Regions from separate parts of the Pseudoalteromonas rubra genome, predicted to be linked through region 3. Evidence: predicted binding sites of a transcription regulator. Region 3 holds the regulator's gene; each other region holds the start of a gene.
The links. Region 3 encodes ArgR, which controls arginine synthesis, uptake and breakdown. Its sites were predicted from a motif close to ANTGAATANNTATTCANT; they were not measured.
Positions count from the first base shown of each region.

Region 1: a site for ArgR is predicted at 1,682-1,699, ahead of argC (N-acetyl-gamma-glutamyl-phosphate reductase). Genes of this name have one in related genera too.
Region 2: a site for ArgR is predicted at 1,981-1,998, ahead of AT705_RS07620 (OadG family protein). Genes of this name have one in related genera too.
Region 4: a site for ArgR is predicted at 1,670-1,687, ahead of gltB (glutamate synthase large subunit). Genes of this name have one in related genera too.

Region 1 is NZ_CP013611.1:3,310,363-3,315,967, reverse strand. Features, by position in the region: gene argB (acetylglutamate kinase) at 1-569, opposite strand, end outside; gene argC (N-acetyl-gamma-glutamyl-phosphate reductase) at 573-1,583, opposite strand; gene argE (acetylornithine deacetylase) at 1,757-2,929, shown strand; gene AT705_RS14430 (hypothetical protein) at 3,329-3,817, shown strand; gene AT705_RS14425 (GMC family oxidoreductase) at 3,828-5,605, shown strand, end outside.
Region 2 is NZ_CP013611.1:1,724,048-1,729,652, forward strand. Features, by position in the region: gene oadA (sodium-extruding oxaloacetate decarboxylase subunit alpha) at 1-1,632, opposite strand, end outside; gene AT705_RS07620 (OadG family protein) at 1,648-1,911, opposite strand; gene AT705_RS07625 (YcxB family protein) at 2,341-2,817, shown strand; gene csrA (carbon storage regulator CsrA) at 2,866-3,057, opposite strand; gene AT705_RS07635 (aspartate kinase) at 3,148-4,368, opposite strand; gene alaS (alanine--tRNA ligase) at 4,372-5,605, opposite strand, start outside.
Region 3 is NZ_CP013611.1:3,640,225-3,645,829, forward strand. Features, by position in the region: gene AT705_RS15785 (ABC transporter permease) at 1-828, shown strand, start outside; gene AT705_RS15790 (ABC transporter ATP-binding protein) at 828-1,859, shown strand; gene AT705_RS15795 (Dyp-type peroxidase) at 2,188-3,102, shown strand; gene argR (transcriptional regulator ArgR) at 3,109-3,576, opposite strand; gene mdh (malate dehydrogenase) at 3,849-4,781, shown strand; gene serA (phosphoglycerate dehydrogenase) at 4,862-5,605, opposite strand, start outside.
Region 4 is NZ_CP013611.1:1,297,424-1,303,028, reverse strand. Features, by position in the region: gene AT705_RS05805 (Fe-Mn family superoxide dismutase) at 240-821, opposite strand; gene AT705_RS05800 (Grx4 family monothiol glutaredoxin) at 1,095-1,442, shown strand; gene gltB (glutamate synthase large subunit) at 1,968-5,605, shown strand, end outside.

The sequences.
Region 1 (5,605 bases), 330 kb from region 3:
CCGTCCAGCACAGCTTCAACATCCGTCATAAAAATCAGCTCACCACCGAGCTGATGTGCCAGCGCTGCCGCTGCTTCATCCGCATTGACATTAAACAACGCGCCGTCTGCACCAATGCCAATCGAGCTGATTAAGGGAATTCTTCCTGCTGCGAGTAGTTCAGGGACCAGGCTTTCGTGAGCTGCTTCACAGGTGCCAACCTGCCCCAGCGCCTTGAGTTTCTGCGTAGTCAGCAGGCCAGCTTCGTATAAACTGATCCCAACCGGCATCAGACCCGCAGTAATTGCCTGTGCCATCAACTGTTTGTTTGCGCACCCAGCTAGTGCACCGACTATGTATGGCATCTGCTCTTTAGGGCTGATCCGCAGCCCCTGATGTTTAGCGGTCGCAAACCCGGCATCACTGAGCCAGCTATCCACTAGCGCCCCACCGCCATGTACCACCACAAAGTTATCTGGACGACCTTGCTGAGCCAGTGATTTAAGCGCAATAAACAAATCATGCGCGGCGTGATCTGAATTCAGCACAGCACCACCGAGTTTGATCACCCAGGTTTTTTTATTTGTCATGAATTACCCCATCAACCCTTGTTCATGCGGATACTGACTGGCCAGATTCATACATTGCAGCGCCTGTCCTGCCGCACCTTTCAATAAATTATCAATGGCCACTGTGACAATCAGTTGCTGCCCCTGTTGCTGCCAGCCAATATCGACAAAAGCCCGGTTTGCCACGCCTTTAATTGAAGGCAGTGCAGCACCCTTAAGCCGGATCAGTGGCTCGTCTGCCAGCACCTGATAAGCCTGAGCCACCTGATGGTCAGATACTCCCGGTTTAAGCGAAACATAAATGGTTTCGAGGATCCCACGGGGGAAGTTTCCCAGGTGGGGTGTAAACAACACCGGATGCGCAAGGTAGCGCTCGATTTCAGGCGTATGTCTGTGATTAAACAACCCATAAGGCGTCAACGAAACTTCACAAAAATGTGTTGTGAGGCTGGCTTTACGCCCGGCCCCCGTGACGCCTGACACCGCATTAATGATGATGGTGTCATCGCTCAGTAAGTCTGCCTGTTTGAGGGGTTTCAGCGCATTCAATGCAGCGGTTGGATAACAGCCGGGCACCGCCACCAGCTGTGCCTCGCTCAAAGCGTCACCGTACCACTCCACCAGACCATATTGTGCTTTATCGAGCCACTGCGAATAAGGGTGGCTAAAGCCATAATACTGTTCGTAATCAGCGCTGCTTTTAAGTCGATAAGCCCCGGAGAGGTCGAAGACCTTTTTACCCATGGCCAGGAAAGTCTGGGCAAGCTCAACGCTCACCTTGTGATCGGTACAAAGGCAGACATAGTCGACATCACTGTCGGCTATGCCTGCAAACGTCTCATCCGTCAAAGGGAGCAGGGAGACATCAAGTAAACCTGTATGTTCAGGATATAACTCACTCAGATACTTCCCTTTATCTAAACTCTGTGCGGACACATAACAGCCACTGAGGTGCAAACCCGGATGACGGGCCACCAAACTGGCCAACTCTGCGCCGCTATATCCGCTGGCGCCAACAATTGCTACGTTAAACATCGATAACTCTTATAAATTAGTAAACACAAAGACCATGTAAATCTGCTATTGATGATGTTATCGTCGCATTGTTGCACCCTCTATATTTATGCTAAAAAAATGAATTGATATTCACCTTACATACATATAGATTTTTATGCAACAGGTTTGAATAAATATTTTAGGATAAATAAATGCCACTACCCGACTTTAGAACCATGTACAGCGAGCTCATCGCCCGCCCCTCTGTCAGTGCGCTCGATCCCAGCCTCAATCAAAGTAACCGCGCAGTCATTGAACTGCTTGCACACTGGTGTGAACAACTGGGCTTTAGCACCGAAATCACCGAGCTACACAGCGCTCCCGGTAAATTCAATCTACTCGCCCGCAAGTGTCCACCCGGTTTGGCGGAGCAAACTGGGGGGCTGATGCTGGCCGGACACACAGATACCGTGCCCTTTGACGACAGTCGCTGGAATTTTGATCCTTTCCAGCTTAGTGAAAAAGACAACCGCTTATATGGCTTAGGCAGCATTGATATGAAGGGCTTTTTTGCTTTTGTGTTGAAAGCACTAGAGGAGTTGCAAGAAGCACAACAAAGTGCCCCGGTGATGATCCTGGCAACTGCAGATGAAGAGATCACCATGGCAGGTGCACAAGAAATCGCACGCCACGGCAACCTAAAACCAGCACGCTGTATCATTGGCGAACCAACCGATATGGTGCCGGTTTATACGCACAAAGGACACATGTCTTCAGCCATTCGGATCACTGGCCGCTCTGGTCATAGTTCCGACCCGGATCGTGGTCTCAATGCCATTGAAGTCATGCAGCAAGTAATTGCTAATCTGTTACAGTTAAAAGAAGATTTAAAGAATAAATATTCACTCTCTGATTTCATCATTCCCTACCCGACCTTGAATTTAGGTCATATTCATGGGGGTGACAATGCCAACCGCATTTGCGGCTGTTGCGAGCTACATATCGACCTGCGTCCACTGCCCGGACTCAGCATTACCGAGCTACAGGCCTTGTTAATGCAGGCTGTTGCGCCCATCAATAAGCGCTATCCAGACAGCGTATCAGTCATAGACTTGCATGATCCCATTCCCGCGTTTCATGGCACCCGGGATTGCGCACTGGTGAAACTGGCTGAAAAAATTTCAGGTCAACAGGCCGTTGCCGTGAACTATTGTACGGAAGCGCCGTTCTTACAGCAGCTTGGATGCGAAACCATTGTTATGGGGCCGGGCTCCATTGCTCAAGCACATCAGCCAGATGAATATCTCGCGATGGAAAAAATCAAACCCAGTCAGCAGATCCTGACTGAGCTGATCAAGCAGCAGTGTTTTACCTGTTCAGCATAGCGCAGTGTAATAACATGTAATTGAAAGACGCCTCCTCAACGACTATACCTGAACAGATGTAATACATAGTCGGTATCAGCCTGTCGAGATACAACCCGTCAATCGTATCTCGACAGACTTTTACCTGTAAAGGTGTGCCGTTTGCTTTATAGCAGCGGCTCACCCCGGCCGTTCGGGGCCATCGACTGTCAGCACAGGACACCGCAGTATTGGTCTACTGACAAGGAAGGGGGCAAAAGATGTGCAATCTACTCTCTTATCATCACAATCCAGCTAGCATCTGCTATGTGTTTAGCCGTGTTCGTCTCGGCTGGCATATGGCTGCCAGTTATGTTTGTCTCCTTCCTCTGATGCGTGCCGCTCGCAGATTTTTCTCACTACACTATCAGGGGCAAACTTATGTACAGACTGAGCGACTTTTATCGCCTCAGTGCCGCACTAACTGGCTACGAAGAAGTCGAGTTACAAGGCACAGGCGTCGGCTCTGTTTACTGTCAGACACTCAGTAAATGGGTCCGCCAGGACGTCATTGAGGCACTTTACGCTCAGGCAGAGCAGATTGGTGCACTCGACAATGATGCCAGTCAGGCACGCTTTTACGACCAGATCTGGAATAGCGCCAAACTCGGGCCCGTTGCCAGAAACATTATCAAAATGTGGTACCTCTCCATCTGGTATCAGCTGCCAGCTGATTGGAATGCCCTCTATGGGGTCGACGATTTCAGCGCCGATAAACAACCCGTTGAAGACTATGTGATCTCAAGCAATGCCTATATTCAGGGCCTGGTCTGGAATGCACTGGGCAGTCACCCTATGGGTGCTAAACAGCCTGGATATGGTACCTGGGCCTTCCCCGGAGACACAGCAAAAACACACAACCTGGATTAAGGAGCCACACATGACACATCATCATAACGACTACGACGTTGTCATCGTCGGTGCCGGTATTGCAGGTGCCATTATGGCTAAACAACTGGGTGAACAAGGCAAACACGTGTTGGTCCTGGAAGCCGGTACAGGCACTGACGGACGTTTCTTCGATCAGGGTAAAGAACAGGGTTATGAATCCTACATGGAGCGCTTTTTTACTGCCATGGCTAAGATCCCCAATGCGCCCTATCCCAATAACCCCAATGCCCCTCAACCCTTAGTGACAGATATTCAGAAGCCACCGCTCGATAAACCCGTTAGCGACCATGGGTATTTTGTCCAGTATGGCCCGGATCCCTTTGCCAGCACCTATACCCGTAGCGAAGGTGGTACAACTTTGCACTGGCTTGGCACCTGTTTGCGTATGCTGCCTGAAGACTTTGAACTGCAAAGCCGGTTCGGCCGGGGCCGGGATTGGCCAATCAGCTATCAGGAATTACAACCCTGGTACGAAATAGCAGAGCAGCATATCGGGGTCTCGGCAAATGCCGACGTGCAAAACTATCATCAGATTGACAATCCCAGTGTGCAGTTACCATTTGCAGAAAATTACAATTACCCGATGGAGCAAATACCGCAGAGTTTTCTCGATCAGTACCTCGCCAAAGGGCTGCAAGGTATGCAAGTTAACATTGATGATCACACCTACCCCATTGATGTCGTCGCAACACCGCAAGGGCGCAACGGCATGCCACGCGGTGATTATCGCCCGGTGGGGGCTGTCGGTAATCCAGACCTTGGCCAGCGCTGCGCAGGTAACTCAAACTGTGTGCCCATTTGTCCTATTCAGGCCAAATATTCTGCCTTAAAAACACTGGAGCAAGCCAAACAGACTGGCAATGTAACCATAGAAACACAGGCAGTGGCCTATCACCTGGCCGTAGATGACAACACCCAGAACATCTCCAAAGTGCACTACAAGCGCTACCACTCTACAGATTCTGCGGCTTTCGAAGATAAAGCCGTGACAGGCAAAATCGTGGTCCTTGCCGCCCATGCCGTCGAAAATGCCAAACTCTTATTGGCCTCCAATGTCGCTAACTCCAGTGATCAGGTTGGTCGCAACCTGATGGACCATCCAACTATGCTGACCTGGGGTCTGATGCCATGCAAAATTGGCGCATTCCGGGGACCTGGCTCAACGTCCGGGATCCCGTCGCTGCGCGGTGGCGCATTTCGTGCCGATCAGGCCGCATTTCGCATTGAGATAGGCAACTGGGGCTGGAGCTGGCCAGAAGGCGCCCCCATTGCCACGGTGCCTGATCTGATCGACAAACAAGGGTTATTTGGCCCGGCACTGCGTCACAAAATCGCAGAGGAATACCCGCGCATGTTCCGCTTTGGTTTTTTGGTCGAGCAGTTACCAGATCCTGATAACCGCGTCACCATAGACGATCAATACCGGGATCAGCTGGGCAACTACCGACCCGTGATCCATTACAAAGTGACAGACTACACGCGCGCCGGGATGGCACAAGCCAAAGAAGTGTCGGATGCCATTTTCCAACGGCTTGGTGTAGAACCCTTCACCCAGTACAAAACCAGCGATCCGGGCTATGTGCAATATCAGGGCAAGGGCTATGTCTACAACGGTGCCGGACACCTGGTTGGGACACACCTGATGGGTAAGGACCCGACAGACTCAGTGGTTAATCGCGATCAGCGCAGCTGGGATCACCCCAACCTCTACCTGGTTGGCTGCGGCAATATGCCCACCATTGCGACCAGTAATCCGACTTTAACCAT
Region 2 (5,605 bases), 1.9 Mb from region 3:
GACTACATCACCCTGTCGGGCATGCAGTTTAAAAATATTACCTGCCAGCGGTGCATTCAGCGTTTCACCGCTGCTGATCGAGGCCGACTGGGGCATTAGCTCGCTGTCCTTAACCTCAACTTCTTTGAGTTCTCCGCCAGGTGCAACCACCACGTTATATACCTTACCTTCCACTTGCACACTGTAACGTTCTTGTTGAGGTTTACTCACCTGAGCGGGCACAGGGGCAGGTTGAGTCGGCTGAACCAACTCGGGTTTAGGTTCAAATGCCGCCGGGTTGTCACGATTTTGCAGGAATTTAAGACCAACTTGTGGGAACAAGGCATAAGTCAGCACATCATCAATCACCGCTTCACTCAGCGCAATATCCAGGCTTTTTGCTTTTTCAACTAAGTCACGCTCAAGCTCAGCTAACTCAGGCTCAATCAAATCAGCAGGGCGACAAGTGATAGCTTGTGCGCCGTCCAACACACGCTGTTGCAGCGCAGCCTCAACCGGCGCTGGTGTTTTACCATATTCACCTTTAAGTACACCCGCCGTTTCTTTGGTGATGGACTTGTAGCGCTCTCCGGTCAACACATTCAGTACAGCCTGAGTACCAACAATCTGAGAGGTTGGTGTCACCAATGGCAAATAACCCAGATCCTGGCGTACAGATGGGATCTCCTTGAGTACCTCATCTAAACGGTCATCAGCCCCTTGCTCTTTGAGCTGATTTTCCATATTGGTCAACATACCACCTGGTACTTGTGCCGATAAAATACGACCATCTACACCTTTAAGACTGCCCTCAAAGGCCGCATACTTTTTACGGACATCGCGGAAATAAGCCGCTATCTCCTCAAGCTGCAATAAATCCAGCCCGGTGTCTCGCTCAGTCCCCTCCACAATCGACACTAAGGTTTCAGTGGCACTGTGACCATAAGTCATGCTCATTGAAGAAATCGCGGTATCCAGCATATCAATGCCCGCATCAACCGCTTTTTGGTAGGTCGCTGTGCTCAAACCCGTCGTAGCGTGGCATTGCATGGCAATCGGCACAGACACCGTGTTCTTCAGTTCGCGGATCAGAACTTCTGCGTCATAAGGTTTCAGTAGCCCTGCCATGTCTTTGATACAGATTGAATGACATCCCATTTGCTCAAGTTGTTTCGCCTGTGCTAACCACATCTCCAGGGTATGTACCGGACTTACCGTATACGAGATAGTGCCCTGTGCATGTGCACCAACCTTAATCGCAGCACGAATAGCCGTTTCCAGGTTACGTACATCATTCATCGCATCGAAGATACGGAACACGTCAACACCGTTGTGATGGGCACGCTCAACAAACTTTTCAACAACATCGTCAGCGTAATGACGATAGCCCAGCAGGTTTTGTCCCCTCAACAGCATCTGCTGCTTGGTGTTTGGCATCGCTTCTTTCAAAGCGCGGATCCTATACCAGGGATCTTCGCCCAGGTAACGAATACAGGCATCAAAAGTCGCCCCACCCCAGGATTCGACTGACCAATAACCAACCTGATCCAATTGCTCAGCAATGGGCAACATATCTTCCAGGCGCATACGTGTGGCCAGTAACGACTGATGTGCGTCGCGTAGTACCAATTCTGTAAGTTTGAGCTGTGACATAAGTGACCCCTTGAATTATTTTTCTGATTGGAAGTGCTGATTACGGTATTGCGAAATCGCTGCGCTAATCGCGGCCAGATGCTCGCCTGGTATTTTTCCGGCGTCTGAAGCCTGCGATCTGGTTGCCCTTGAGCTGGGCTGTGTTTGCGCTTCTTTTGGCGCGGCAAATTTAGATAGCCCCTTCACCGCAACAATCAAAATAGACAAAAATACAAACACCCCGACCATTCCGGTCAGCATTAAGCTGGCTGCCTGAGCCAGTAAGGCGGTTATGTCCATCTCTGCTCTCCCCTTGTTGTTAACATTTTTTTGCGTGGCATCATGCAGATACAATAGATAGCCACAATTTATAGATAATTATGCAACCATCATAACAAACCCGACTGCTTTGTAAACCAGCGTGTAAATTGGTATTACCAATAAGAATTAATACTAGATTTCAAACTGTTACGATAATCCAAATGAAAATTTAATGAAAACAGCCAAATAAATATGAAAAATAGTCAAGATACTTAGCGGAAATAGGCAGGTGGCATAAAAAATATTCACCCACAGACTTCCCCTCAACAGAAACATACAATTGGTATGACCAAAAGTAGTTTTTTAGGACATGTTAACAAACACCTTTGGCAGCGATCTGCCGTTTACGTAAAGTCTGCGCAAGCTACCCAATTCAGGGTATAATGGGGAAATGAAATAACTGGAGTTATGTGCGTGTTTCACTGCGAGTTTACACTGGATAAAGATTACTTCCGTGAGTGTTTTGATCAATCTTTGCCTTACAGCAATGTCAGTAAGCCTAAGTATGCCCTGGTGGCATTTTTATTTGTTTTAGGCTGTGTTTCCATCTATGGCCTGGACAACGCCTACCTAGGCAACTTTTTGATTTTACTTGCCGTTTTGGAGTGTATTGCGCATTACTATCGACGCCCCTGGTGGGTAGCTAGGCAAATGGTGACGCGGGCCAGTGGTAGCAAGATAACACTACAAATTGACGCGCAGGGGATCACGGCAACCAATCCTTATAAATCGTATCAGATCCTCTGGTCAGAGGTGAATAAGGTAGCAGAAACCCAGCTGGGTGTAGTGCTGGTGCGCGCGGGTACAAACCAGTACATCTCTAAAAAAGCCCTCTCCGCAGAAGCCTTAGAGTTTATTTTGAGCAAAAAAAATAGCCACGACTGAGTGGCTACCTTTTCGAATTCTACCGGGCTGTTGTCCGGGAATCAGGTATTACATATTACCCGTAGTCGGGTTAGACTTTTCAGCCTGAATACGCATGTAGATCTCTTCACGGTGTACAGAAACATCTTTAGGGGCGTTAACGCCAATACGAACTTGATTTCCTTTAACACCTAATACGGTTACAGTTACTTCATCACCTATCATTAGAGTTTCGCCTACACGGCGAGTTAGAATTAGCATTCTCTTGCTCCTGTTATTCCAAAATTTAAAAGATTCCGCGTCTTGGTCATTTTAATGAAAAGTTTCCGTAAAAGTAAGCAAAATTATTGCCTAAACGTCACTTTCCAGTTTAAAAGCGTCATGCAGAGCACGTACAGCCAACTCAAGGTATCGCTCATCGATTAATACTGAAATCTTTATTTCCGAGGTTGCAACTAACAGAGGTGAAATATTCTCTGCTGCCAGCGCCGAAAAGAATGTGCCGACGTTCGCAGAGTGCGACTTTAAACCCACCCCTACCGCTGAGATTTTTACAACCGCTGTGTTACTAACGATTTCAACTGCGCCAAACGTGTGCTGATGCGTCCTGAGCAAATCCAGCGCCTGCAGATGATCATTGCTGTGCACAGTTAAAGCATAGTCTATTTTGCCAGTATGTTGATTCATTTGACTGATCATGTCGACTTCTATCGCATATTCACCAAAAAGTGACAAGATTTTAGCCAGGGTTGTGGGGCTGTCAGATGCTTGTTTAACTATCAACAGACATTCATCTTTTTGATGCGCAATCCCCGATACCACTTTCTTATTCATGGGGCTTTCCTCGTAAGTAATCAAGGTCCCGGCATCTGGTTTAAAGGTAGATAAAACACGTAATGGTAAGGTATAACGTCCAGCCGCTTCGACAGAGCGGATCTGCAACACTTTGGCGCCCAGGCTTGCAAGCTCCAACATTTCCTCGAACGTAACCCGGGCCATGCGGCGCGCTTTTGGTTCGATACGGGGATCACAGGTATAAACACCGTCTACATCGGTGTAAATCTGGCACTCGTCAGCCCCCAACGCGGCAGCAATTTCAACGGCGCTGGTGTCCGTCCCGCCTCGTCCTAAAGTAGTGATATTACCCTCAAGATCACGGCCCTGAAAGCCGGCAATGATACTGATATGGTGCTGTTGCAGCTCTTGACGTAAACGTGAAGTATCTATATCAACAATGCGGGCACGACCAAACATATTGTCAGTAACAATACCGGCTTGATCGGCCAGTAAGCTGATGGCGGAATGGCCCCGTTTAATGATGGCCATTGCCAATAATGCGATAGATACCTGCTCACCGGTGGTCAGCAGCACATCGAGCTCTCTGGGGCTAGGTTGCGCGTCTATCTGTGTGGCCAGATTAATCAGACGATTAGTTTCACCTGACATAGCGGACAACACAACCACCACCTGATGGCCAGCTTGTCGGGTCTTAACCACCAGGTCAGCGACAGCTTCGATGCGCTCAATCGAGCCGACCGAAGTGCCACCAAACTTTTGAACAATCAGTGCCACGTGTTACTGAGTTTTCTCAGCCAGCCACGCTGAAACACTGGCCAATGCGGCGTCCAGATTTTGTGGTTCTGAACCGCCAGCCTGGGCCATATCAGGACGGCCACCGCCCTTACCACCTACTTGTGCAGCCATATGGTTCACCAGTTCACCGGCTTTCACACGACCAACCAAGTCTTTAGTGACACCAGCAATCAGGCTGACTTTGTCACCATTTGCTACACCCAGAGCGATAACCCCTGAACCCATCTTGTTCTTCAGGTCATCGACCATACCACGCAACGCTTTGGACTCTGTACCGGCTACATTCGCAATCAACACTTTAATGCCATTGATGTCTGTCGCAGACTCGAGTAATGACGCACCAGCAGCACTTGCCAATTTATCGTTAAGCTGAGACACCTGCTTTTCTAACCCTTTGGCTTTTTCAATCAGGGCCGCCACTTTGTCCAGCGCACTGCTGTTATCGCCTTTCACCAAGGCTGCAATTTCGGCTAGCGTTTGCTCTTGATTAGCTACGTAAGCAATGGCCTCAGCACCGGTTACCGCTTCGATACGACGCACACCTGCAGCAATACCGCCTTCAGAGACAATCTTGAACAGACCAATGTCGCCAGCACGAGACACGTGTGTACCACCGCACAGCTCAATAGAGTAGTCACCAATCGACACAACACGTACTTCATCGTCGTACTTCTCGCCAAACAGCGCCATGGCGCCCTTCTCTTTCGCCGCGTCTATGTCCATTAATTCGGTATTTAGCGCGAAGTTAGTGCGGATCTGTGCATTCACAGCATCCTCAATCTCACGCAATTGCGCTTTGTTCACCCCTTCGAAGTGAGAAAAGTCAAAGCGCAGTTTATCAGCCATGACCAGTGAGCCTTTCTGTGCAACATGCTCACCCAATGCCTGACGCAGAGCTTCATGTAAAATGTGCGTTGCAGTGTGGTTTTTCTTGATGTCTTCACGACGGGCTGCATCAACCTGCGCATCGGCCTTGTCATTAACGCCAATACGGCCTGTCACACGACCATGATGGGCAATGGCATTGCCGAGTTTTTGCGTATCTGTTACAACAAACTCTCCAGCCGCGACTTTCAGGCTACCGGTATCTCCAACTTGACCACCTGACTCAGCGTAAAACGGCGTGCGATCCAACACCACAATGCCGCTGTCGCCTTCCTCAAGCACAGAAACAGACTGACCTTCTTTGAACAGCTCCACCACAGTGCCGGTGTAG
Region 3 (5,605 bases):
CACGAGCGTCAATCCGGGGTTAATGACACCCACTTATATGACTTAACGGGTTATCAGGGGTGGCTGGCCTGGGGGTTTTGCATGTTGATCCTTGGCGTTGCGTTTTTTGTTCCGGTCGGCATATTACTCAATTATGCATTTCATTATTTCGAACAAGCCTGGAATGCCGAGTTCTTTACCTATGCGCTGCAAAGCTTACAGATCAGTCTGTATGTGAGCGTGATTGCCATGTTTATCAGTTTACTGGTGGTGTACTATCAGCGCATCGAGCCAGGTAAGTTCACCAATCTGCCAGGGCGCTTTGCCAGTACAGGTTATGCCCTGCCAGGTACTGTATTGGCTATTGCGGTCTTGCTGCCGCTGACGTTAATGGATAGCAAGCTTAATGACTGGCTGGATGGCAGTGGTTTTGAGCCAGGGCTGTTATTAAGCGGTACCTTGTTCGCGATGATTTTTGCTTATGTGGTGCGCTTTTATGCCATCGCACATGGCGCGGTTGAGTCCAGCTTTGTACGGATAAGCCCAAGTATCGACATGGCCAGTCTGTCACTCGGTAAAGGGCGCTTTCAGACCCTGACTCAGGTTCATATGCCCCTGCTCAAGCGAGGCTTGCTGACGGCTGGCTTACTGGTTTTTATCGAATGCATGAAAGAACTGCCCGCGGCGCTGTTATTGCGTCCCTTTAATTTTGAGACCCTGGCCACTCATGTTTATCAGTACGTCAGTGATGAGCAGTTGGAGCTGGCTTCGATTTCAGCGCTGTTTATCGTCCTGGTCGGACTTATCCCGTTATATTGGGTCAACCGCTCAATGGAGCAACACAACTAATGCCAAGTTTAGAAATTCAATCGTTAAACTATCACTATGACGGCCATCCTGTGATCCAGCAGCTTGATTTAACCGTGGCTGAAAATGAAATAGTGTGTTTGCTTGGCGCCAGTGGCTGCGGCAAAACCACGACCCTAAAAGCGATTGCTGGCCTGTTGCACCCTCAACAGGGTGAAATCCGCATTAATGGTAAAAGTGTCAGCAGTGAGCGGCACTTTGTTGCTCCTCAACATCGAAATATCGGTATGATGTTTCAGGACTATGCATTATTTCCTCACCTGACAGTGGCACAGAATATTGCCTTTGGCCTGAATAAATTGAGTAAGGCAGAACGCCAGAAGCGTGTGGCTCACATGTTAGAGCTGGTGCACCTTGAAGGCTATGCAGAGCGTTTTCCTCATGAGTTGTCTGGTGGTCAGCAGCAGCGTGTGGCCATTGCCAGAGCGCTGGCATATCACCCTAACTTGTTACTGCTGGATGAACCCTTTTCTAATATTGACGCCCAGGTGCGCTTTCAGCTGATCAAAGATATTCGCGATATTATTAAGGACCAGCAGGTATCCGCTATCTTCGTCAGCCACTCTAAAGATGAAGCGTTTGCTTTTGCCGATCGGCTTGCCATCATGCACCAGGGGCAGATCGCCCAGTTGGGCACACCTAAAGAACTCTTTCAGCATCCGAGCAGTCGCCAGGTTGCTGAGTTTTTAGGGCAGGGAGCATACGTTTCGGCACAGCGTCACAACGGTGCGCAGGTCGAAACCGCGTTTGGTTCGGTAGAGTCTCTGATTGATATTGAGAGCCCGGCCCGGGAGGGGCAGATTTACCTGAGGCCTAGCCATATTGAGTTGTTTAATACCGAGCAGGGACAAGTTGATGTGGCGCAACACCGCTTTGTCGGCACCGAGTATTTATATGCCATCGAGCTGGAAGGTCAGATGCTGGAGGTCGCTATGCCGTCAGATAAACCGCTGGATCTGAGCCGGCCGGTAAGTTTGAAAATTAAGCCCCATGCGATAAACTTCTTTTCTTAATGCATAACAATTCGTTACATTAGCTTATAGCAATTTAGGTAAGTGCGAAGGGTTGGGCGGTGAAAGGAAGTGGCCAAGAAGCTACGGATACAACCGCACCGTTCAGGTTCAGTATGGTTGGCGAACATAGCAATCAGCACTTATACACAACCACTATGAGGGGTTAAATCAGCCGCGGACTATGTAAAAAATTTCTCATTCAGAGCAATAATGACAATTTTTTGCCTGGTTATCACCGAGGTTTTTCCGTCTCAAGACGAGCTACTTAACTATGCGGATTGATATTATGTCAGATTTTCGCGTGTTGATATAATGATAGGATGGGGTGATGGCGCAAGCACAATCAGGGGTATGTGCTGAGGCAAACCTGCATGGTTTGCACTTATTTTTTAATGTACTGGATGGTCAGGATGAGGTCGTGCGCTCGGCACTCAGTCAGGCAGGCAGACTACAGGACGAACTCAGCGACCGCTTTTCAGAGGCCATGCTCAGCAGCTTTGTGGCTGTGGGGGCGCAATATTGGCCACATATTTATCCCGAGTTCATTCCCCCTCAATTGAAAGGTTTTCCTCTGATAAAAAGCAGTGAGCATTTGTGCCACAGCCAGCCTTTTGATTTGCTTTATGTGATCCGCTCAGATCGGGAAGATGTGAATCATCTGTTTGCCCAGAGTGTGTTGCACATGCTGTCCGGGTGCGTTGAACTGGTTGCACAGGTACGCGCTTTTCGTTTTCTCGATGGACGTGACTTCAATGGATTTGTTTATGGCGCCGATATACCTCATGGTCGTTTTAAACGTCAGGTGGCCTTAGTCAGCAACTCTGGGGGGCTGGATGATCAGGGCAGTTATATCCATATTCTGCGGACTCAGTTCGACCTGGCACGCTGGCAGGCGTTACCTTTGTTAGATCAGGAACAACTGATGGGGCGCACCCGGCTGGACAACGAGTTGATTGACGATGCACCGCCCTACAATCACGCTCGCCTCAATGAGATTAAAGACAACGAAGGAAAGCCTTTGTTGTTGAATCAGAGTATGCCCTATGGGGATGTTTATGAGCAGGGGAGCCTGTGGCTCAGTTGCGCTGCGAAAGGTAATGCGTTTGAGCAGCTGTTACATAGTCGCTTTGGCTTGTCTGGTGATGGGGATTATGATCCGTTACTGGACTATTCACAAGGCGATATGGGGGCTGCATTTTTTGCGCCATCGCTGCAGTTCTTGCAACAAATGGCGCAGTCGTAATCGCTATCAGACGTTATCAAACAGCGTTTTGACCCGTTCCAGTGTCGCGTCGATCTCAGACACTTTGGCGGGGGCAATAAAAATGGTGTCATCACCGGCGATGGTCCCTAACACACCATCCGCAGATCCTAAAGAATCCAGTAAGCGCGCAATCAGCTGAGCGGCGCCCGGGCTGGTGCGTATGATGATCATCATCTCGTTGTGCACTATGTCAATGACCAGCTGACGTAACGGGCTTTTTGCTGTTGGTACACCCATCTCAGCAGGCAAACAATATACCATTTCCTGTTTGGCATTACGGGTCCGGACGGCACCGAACTTACTAAGCATACGAGAGACTTTACTTTGGCTGATATTGTCAAACCCCTGATCTTTTAGGGCATCGACGATTTCACCTTGAGAACCAAAATTTTCTTCTTTTAACAGGGCCTTAAAGGCTTTAACGAGGGCTTCTTGTTTTTCCTGCGGCTGCATATTCAATACTTCTTTGTGACTCGACTGTTAGGATTTTACACAAAACCAGTCTGTTACCCAAATTTCAGGACAAGAAGATTCTTCAAGCGGTGAAGATTATCTTTATTAGAAACGCATGGCATGCGTAAACCATTAGTAGCAGAATTTGTCGCGAACTTTACAACTATAGTCGAAAAAAAGACGAAAATTGCGCGTATAAATTTGTTTTTGGCGGCGCTTTTCATTATCTTTACAGCACATTTAATTCCACCTTCAAATTATGGAGAATTCCAATGAAAGTTGCTGTATTAGGTGCCGCTGGCGGTATCGGTCAAGCATTGTCTCTTTTGCTTAAAAACGGTTTGCCTGCTGGTTCTGAGCTTGCGCTATACGACGTAGCGCCAGTAGTACCTGGCGTAGCGGTTGATCTGTCTCACATCCCAACAGCGGTAAAAGTCGCTGGTTTTGGTAAAGACGACCTGGATGCAGCGCTGGTTGATGCAGACATCGTATTGATCCCTGCAGGTATGCCACGTAAGCCAGGTATGGATCGTGCTGATCTGTTCAATGTAAACGCGGGCATCATCAAGACTCTGTCTGAAGGCATCGTTAAAAACTGTCCTAAAGCCCTGGTTGGTGTGATCACTAACCCTGTGAATGGCACTGTGCCAATCGTTGCTGAAGTATTCAAAAAAGCGGGTACTTACGATCCAGCTCGCGTTTTCGGTGTAACAACACTGGACGTGATCCGTGCAGAGACTTTCATCGCTGAGCTGAAAGGCCTGAACGTAAACGACGTTAAAGTACCTGTGATCGGTGGTCACTCAGGTACAACTATCTTGCCTCTGCTTTCTCAGGTTGAGGGTGTTGAGTTCTCTGATGAAGAAGTCGCTGCGCTGACTAAACGTATCCAGAATGCGGGTACTGAAGTGGTTGAAGCGAAGGCGGGTGGCGGCTCTGCAACTCTGTCTATGGGCGCAGCGGCAGCGCGTTTCTGCTTCTCACTGGTTAAAGGTCTGCAAGATGAGAACGTGGTTGAATACGCTTACGTTGAAGGCAACACTGGCGATGCGACTTTCTTCGCACAACCAGTTCGTCTTGGTAAAAATGGCGTAGAAGAGCTACTTCCTTACGGCGAGCTGAGCGCGTTTGAGCAACAAGCAAAAGACGACATGCTTGCGACTCTTGAAAAAGACATCAAAGAAGGTGTTGATTTCATGGCATAATTGCCACATTGCAGTGCAATAAATACTAAAAAAGCCTGTCTTGTGACAGGCTTTTTTGTGTCTGCGGTAGTTGCAGTTTATTAGTGCAGGATCCGGGCGCGGATAGTACCTTCTACAGCGCTTAGCTCTTTTAATGCCACTTCAGAGTGGTCGCTGTCAACATCGATGACCACGTAGCCAATGCTGTCATCCGTTTGCAGATATTGCGCAGCAATGTTGATGCCATGTTGTGCAAACGCCTGGTTAATTTGTGTCAGGACGCCAGGGCGGTTCTCATGCACATGGAGCAGACGACTGCGGTTTGATAGCTCAGGCAGTGACACTTCCGGGAAGTTGACTGCGGTGACGGTAGAGCCATTGTCTGAGTACTTAGTGAGTTTACCCGCGACTTCAATACCAATGTTTTCCTGTGCTTCCTGAGTAGAGCCACCGACATGCGGCGTTAAGATCACGTTGTCAAATTGACGCAGTGGAGAGATAAACTCTTCATCATTAGACTTGGGCTCGACCGGGAATACGTCGATAGCAGCACCAGACAGTTTACCGGCGCTGAGTGCTTCGGCCAGAGCATCGATGTCTACCACTGTGCCGCGAGATGCATTGATCAAAATTGCGCCTTGCTTCATCACTTCCAGCTCGGCCATGCCAATCAGGTTTTTAGTTTGTGGCGTTTCAGGGACATGCAGGCTAACTACATCGGCACGTTGAAGTAGCTGAGTTAAGCTCTGCACCTGTTGTGCATTACCTAACGTCAGTTTATCTTCAATGTCATAAAATTCGACCTTCATGCCGATATTCTCAGCCATGATCCCCAACTGAGTACC
Region 4 (5,605 bases), 2.2 Mb from region 3:
GGTCTAATTAGGATAGTAAGGCAGGTATCTTTGTGCCGATTGGCCGGGTTGAAGATGTTTGTCAGTCCCTGATTTGGTGTCAGCAGCTTATAACGGAAATGGCCTATGCGGATTAGATCGCAGGTGATGGAATTGAAGTATTATTTATTGGGATAACGGGGCGGTGATAAGTGATGGCAATCAGATATAAAGGGCAACAAAAAAGGCGCTAAAACGCGCCTTTTTGCGTTATCTCAGAATTAAGCAAGGTTTGCGTTTGCGAAATCCCAGTTAACCAGTGCCCAGAAACCTTTCAGGTAGTCTGGACGAACGTTACGGTAGTCAATGTAGTAAGCGTGTTCCCACAGGTCTACAGTGATGATTGGCGTTACGCCTGCTTCTGTTAACGGAGTCGCTGCGTTAGATGTATTAACGATATCCAAAGAACCGTCAGCAAGTTGTACCAACCAAGTCCAGCTAGAACCGAAGTTGTTAACAGCTTTATCATTGAATGCTTCCTGGAATGCTGCGAAAGAGCCCCACTTTGCATTGATAAGCTCAGCGACTTTACCAGTAGGCTCACCACCTGCATTTGGTGCAAGGCTGTGCCAGTAGAAAGTGTGGTTCCAGATCTGTGCCGCGTTGTTGAATACACCACCTTCTGAGTTACATACGATTTCTTCTAAAGATTTGTTCTCAAGGTCTGTGCCCTGGATAAGGCCGTTCAGTTTTACAACGTACGTGTTGTGGTGTTTACCGTGGTGGAACTCAAGCGTTTCCTGAGAAATATGCGGCTCAAGCGCGTTGATAGCATACGGAAGTGACGGTAGTTCAAAAGCCATGTTAATCTCCATTTCGTTGTTTAATTGTCAAAGCAAATAAAAGCAATATCTTTCTTAGCTTACATTTCTATACGATTTGACGGCATATAGTGATACTATAATTCCTGAGTATTTTACTCAAGTTTTGGCAAACAGCAATGGCAATAGCCAAGACTTGTAAAATGAATGGCTCAGATTGCATTTATTTTGTACGGGCAGAGTAACGGCTGACAGGCAGTGCCCGACAAAGCGGGTGCGGTTATGAGTTATGCTATCGTCATTTTGAGGTAAATAATGGAAACCATTGAAAAGATTAAACAGCAAATCGCAGAGAATCCGATCATTCTATATATGAAAGGGTCACCTAAGTTACCTAACTGCGGTTTTTCTTCGCAGGCATCTCAGGCGCTGATGGCGTGTGGTGAACAGTTTGCTTACGTCGATATTTTGCTTAACCCGGACATTCGTGCTGAGCTGCCTCATTATGCCAACTGGCCGACTTTTCCGCAGCTGTGGGTTGAGGGGGAGCTTATCGGTGGGTGTGACATCATTATCGAGATGTTCCAAAAAGGCGAATTGCAGCCATTGATTGCTGAAACTGCCGCTAAGTACAAAGAAGACGACGCTGAAAAAGCCGAGTGAGTCTGATTTAACTCATAGTGGGGCATGTGACTGTTGGTTGCATGCCCCTTTTTTGTTTCTTTTCCCTCCTTTCTGATCTTGGTCCGCATCAGCTTATTTGTGCTTTTATCATTGATATCTTTTCTCTTGTTTCACGGTGTACTTTAAGTTTTGCAACACTCAGTTTACGCATGCGTCAAGCGCGCGTCCTGTACAAATCAAGGGGTTGCCAAATTCACAAGATGAATAGTGAATATTTATTCATTATAATGGTTGGGTTACGTTAACGTAAACTTCCCCTTTTTTGTGCGGTTTGTCCTATTTTTTTGATTTGATACCGGTGTCATTTTGTGGTTCTCTACCTTTATTCAATATATTTTTATATGAGAAGAAGTGGTTTGAGTACCTTTTAATGAGAAATATTCATGTATGTGAATAACTATTCTTTATTGTATTGACTCGAATACTAATCAAGGCTAGCTTTGATTATCTGCCAGTAGTTCGTCTGAAATTACCGGCTGGCAGTTGTAGCAAGGGGAGGAGTCCATGTTATATGACTCGGCATTAGAAAAAGAAAACTGTGGTTTTGGCTTGATTGCACACACGCAAGGTCAGGCGAGCCATAAGCTGATCCGTACGGCAATTACTGGCCTAGATAGAATGCAGCACCGTGGGGGCATAGCTGCGGATGGAAAAACTGGAGATGGATGTGGCTTGCTGCTGCAAAAGCCTGATAGTTTTTTCAGAGCAATCGCGGCTGAAAATGACTGGCATCTGGGGAAAAACTATGCCGTGGGTATGGTGTTTCTTAACCAGGATACGTCGTTTGCCAGGCAAGCACGTGACATCATCAACGAAGAATTAGAAAAAGAAACTTTAACGCTCGTAGGGTGGCGGACAGTACCGACAGATCCAGGCATGTTAGGTCCTATTGCCACCGAGCAATTACCTCAGTTTGAACAGGTGTTTGTGTCTGCACCGGAAGGGTGGCGACCAAAAGACCTGGAGCGCCGACTGTATATTGCGCGACGACGTATTGAAAAGCGCCTGGAAGCAGATCCGGACTTTTATATAGCGAGTCTGTCAGGCCTTGTCACTATATACAAAGGCCTGATGATGCCGGTCGATCTGCCAAACTTTTATCTGGACTTGGCAGACATCCGTATGACAAGCGCTATCTGTGTATTTCACCAGCGCTTTTCAACTAACACGCAACCGCGTTGGCCGTTAGCGCAGCCATTCCGGTATCTGGCGCACAATGGCGAAATAAATACCATTACCGGCAACCGTCAGTGGGCAAAAGCGCGGGCTTATAAGTTTGCTTCGCCGTTGTTGCCAGACTTGCAAAATGCTGCGCCGTTTGTCAATGAAAGCGGTTCAGACTCTTCCAGCCTGGATAACATGCTCGAATTATTTCTGGCTGGTGGCATGGATATCTTTCGCGCGATGCGTATGTTGGTGCCGCCTGCCTGGCAAAAAAACCGTGCTATGGATGATGAGCTCAGAGCATTTTACGACTTTAACTCAATGCACATGGAGCCGTGGGATGGCCCAGCAGGTATCGTGATGTCTGATGGTCGTTTTGCGGCGTGCAATCTGGACAGAAATGGCCTGCGACCTGCGCGGTATGTGATAACGCAAGATGGTTTTATTACTTTGGCTTCTGAAGTCGGAATTTGGGATTACGAGCCCGATGAAGTCATTGAGAAAGGCCGTGTTGGACCAGGTGAATTGTTGGTGGTGGACACACTGCATGGCAAGATCTGGCAATCCGACGAAATCGACGAAGATCTTAAAGCCAGACACCCATATAAAACTTGGCTAGAGCAAAACGTGAAGCGGCTGACACCATTTGAAGCCCTGGCTGAGGCGGATGCGGGTCAGAGGGATTTTGATGACGATACCTTGCTGACTTATCAAAAGTTGTTTGCGTACAGCAACGAAGAAATTGAGCAAGTGATCCGGGTGATGGGCCAAAATGGTCAGGAAGCAACAGGGTCTATGGGAGATGACACGCCATTCGCTGTGTTGTCGGAAGGGATCCGTTCGCTCTACGACTACTTTAGACAAAAATTCGCACAGGTTACCAATCCACCAATTGACCCGTTACGTGAAAACCACGTGATGTCACTGGCGACCTGTATTGGTCGTGAGCAGAATGTGTTTAACGAAACCACCGGGCATGCTAAACGGCTCCAGTTTGATTCACCAGTTTTGACCTATTCAGACATTCAGCAATTGTTGGCTGCTGACGATGACCATTACAGTGCGTGTCGTATTTCATTGCACTACGATCCGCAAACCGAAAGTCTGCAAAGTGCAATCGCTCGAGTCTGTGATGAAGCACAGGAAAAAGCGGCGCATGGCTGTGTGATGTTGTTATTAAGCGACCGAGCTATCAGTAAAGATACTATGCCGATACCCGCAGCGATGGCAGTCGGAGCAGTACAGCAACGGTTAGTAAATACCAATCTGCGTTGTGACTCTAACATTATCGTGGAGACGGGCAGTGCGCGCGATCCACATCAGTTTGCTGTATTGCTCGGGTTTGGTGCAACCGCTATCTATCCATACCTGGCTTACGAGACGCTGGTTGCTTTGTGCGACAGTAAAGTCATTGATAAAACTTATCGCGATGTCACTCTAGCTTATCGCAATGCGATTAATAAAGGCCTGTACAAGATCATGTCCAAAATGGGGATCAGTACAATCGCGTCTTATCGTTGTTCTATGCTGTTTGAGGCGGTCGGTCTGTCAGACGAAATCGTTGATATGTGTTTTAAAGGTGTCAGCAGTCGGATACAGGGTGCAGGCTTTGCGGAGTTTGAGGCTGACGGCGTGCAGTTACACAAGCTGGCGTATAGTAAGCGCAAGTTACTGTCACACGGTGGTTTATTAAAATTCGTCCATGGTGGCGAGTATCATGCCTATAACCCGGATGTTGTACAGTCACTCCAGGTTGCAGTGCGCTCCGGTAATTACACGGATTATCAAAAATATGCGGATCTGGTAAACAACCGGCCAGTGACCAATTTACGGGACTTACTCAAGCTCAATACCAGCGGTCCTGCAATAGATGTTGATCAGGTTGAGCCTGCCACTGAGTTATATAAACGTTTTGACTCAGCGGCAATGAGTATTGGCGCGCTTTCACCAGAAGCTCACGAGGCCCTGGCGATTGCTATGAACCGGCTTGGTGGCTGTTCTAACTCCGGTGAAGGCGGTGAGGATAAACTCCGCTTTGGTACGGAGAAAAACTCGCGTATCAAGCAAGTGGCATCAGGCCGTTTTGGGGTGACACCCCATTATCTGCAAAGTGCCGATGTGATCCAGATAAAGGTCGCGCAGGGCGCGAAGCCTGGAGAAGGCGGTCAGTTACCGGGTGAAAAGGTGACGCCTTATATCGCTAAATTAAGATACTCAGTGCCTGGGGTCACGTTGATCTCTCCACCGCCGCACCATGATATTTACTCCATTGAGGACTTAGCGCAGCTGATCTTTGACCTCAAGCAAGTCAATCCTCAGGCCATGGTTTCTGTCAAATTGGTGTCTGAGCCTGGAGTGGGCACGATAGCCACTGGTGTGGCGAAGGCCTACGCAGATTTAATTACCATAGCGGGATATGACGGTGGTACAGGCGCCAGTCCGCTTACCTCGGTTAAGTATGCCGGCAGCCCCTGGGAGCTTGGTCTCGCTGAGACTCAGCAGGCTCTGGTTGAAAATGGGCTGCGTCACCGCATCCGTTTACAAACGGATGGTGGCTTGAAAACCGGTCTGGACATCATCAAAGCGGCCATTCTCGGCGCTGAAAGCTTTGGCTTCGGCACCGGACCTATGGTTGCGCTGGGTTGTAAATACCTGCGTATTTGTCACCTCAATAACTGTGCGACAGGTGTCGCAACACAGGACGAGACACTGCGACAGAAGCACTACCATGGCCTGCCAGAAATGGCGATGAATTACTTCCGCTTTATCGCTCAGGAAGCGAGAGAGCTTATGGCGTCGATGGGGGTAAGCAAGCTGACCGATCTGATTGGTCGAACGGACCTGCTTGAGGTGCTGGAAGGCACGACTGCAAGACAGCAAAAGCTTGATCTACAACCTTTACTGGCAAAACCTGCGAATCCTTCGGGCGAAACGCTCTATTGCAGTGCGCCGAATACATCGCACTACCAAGGACAACT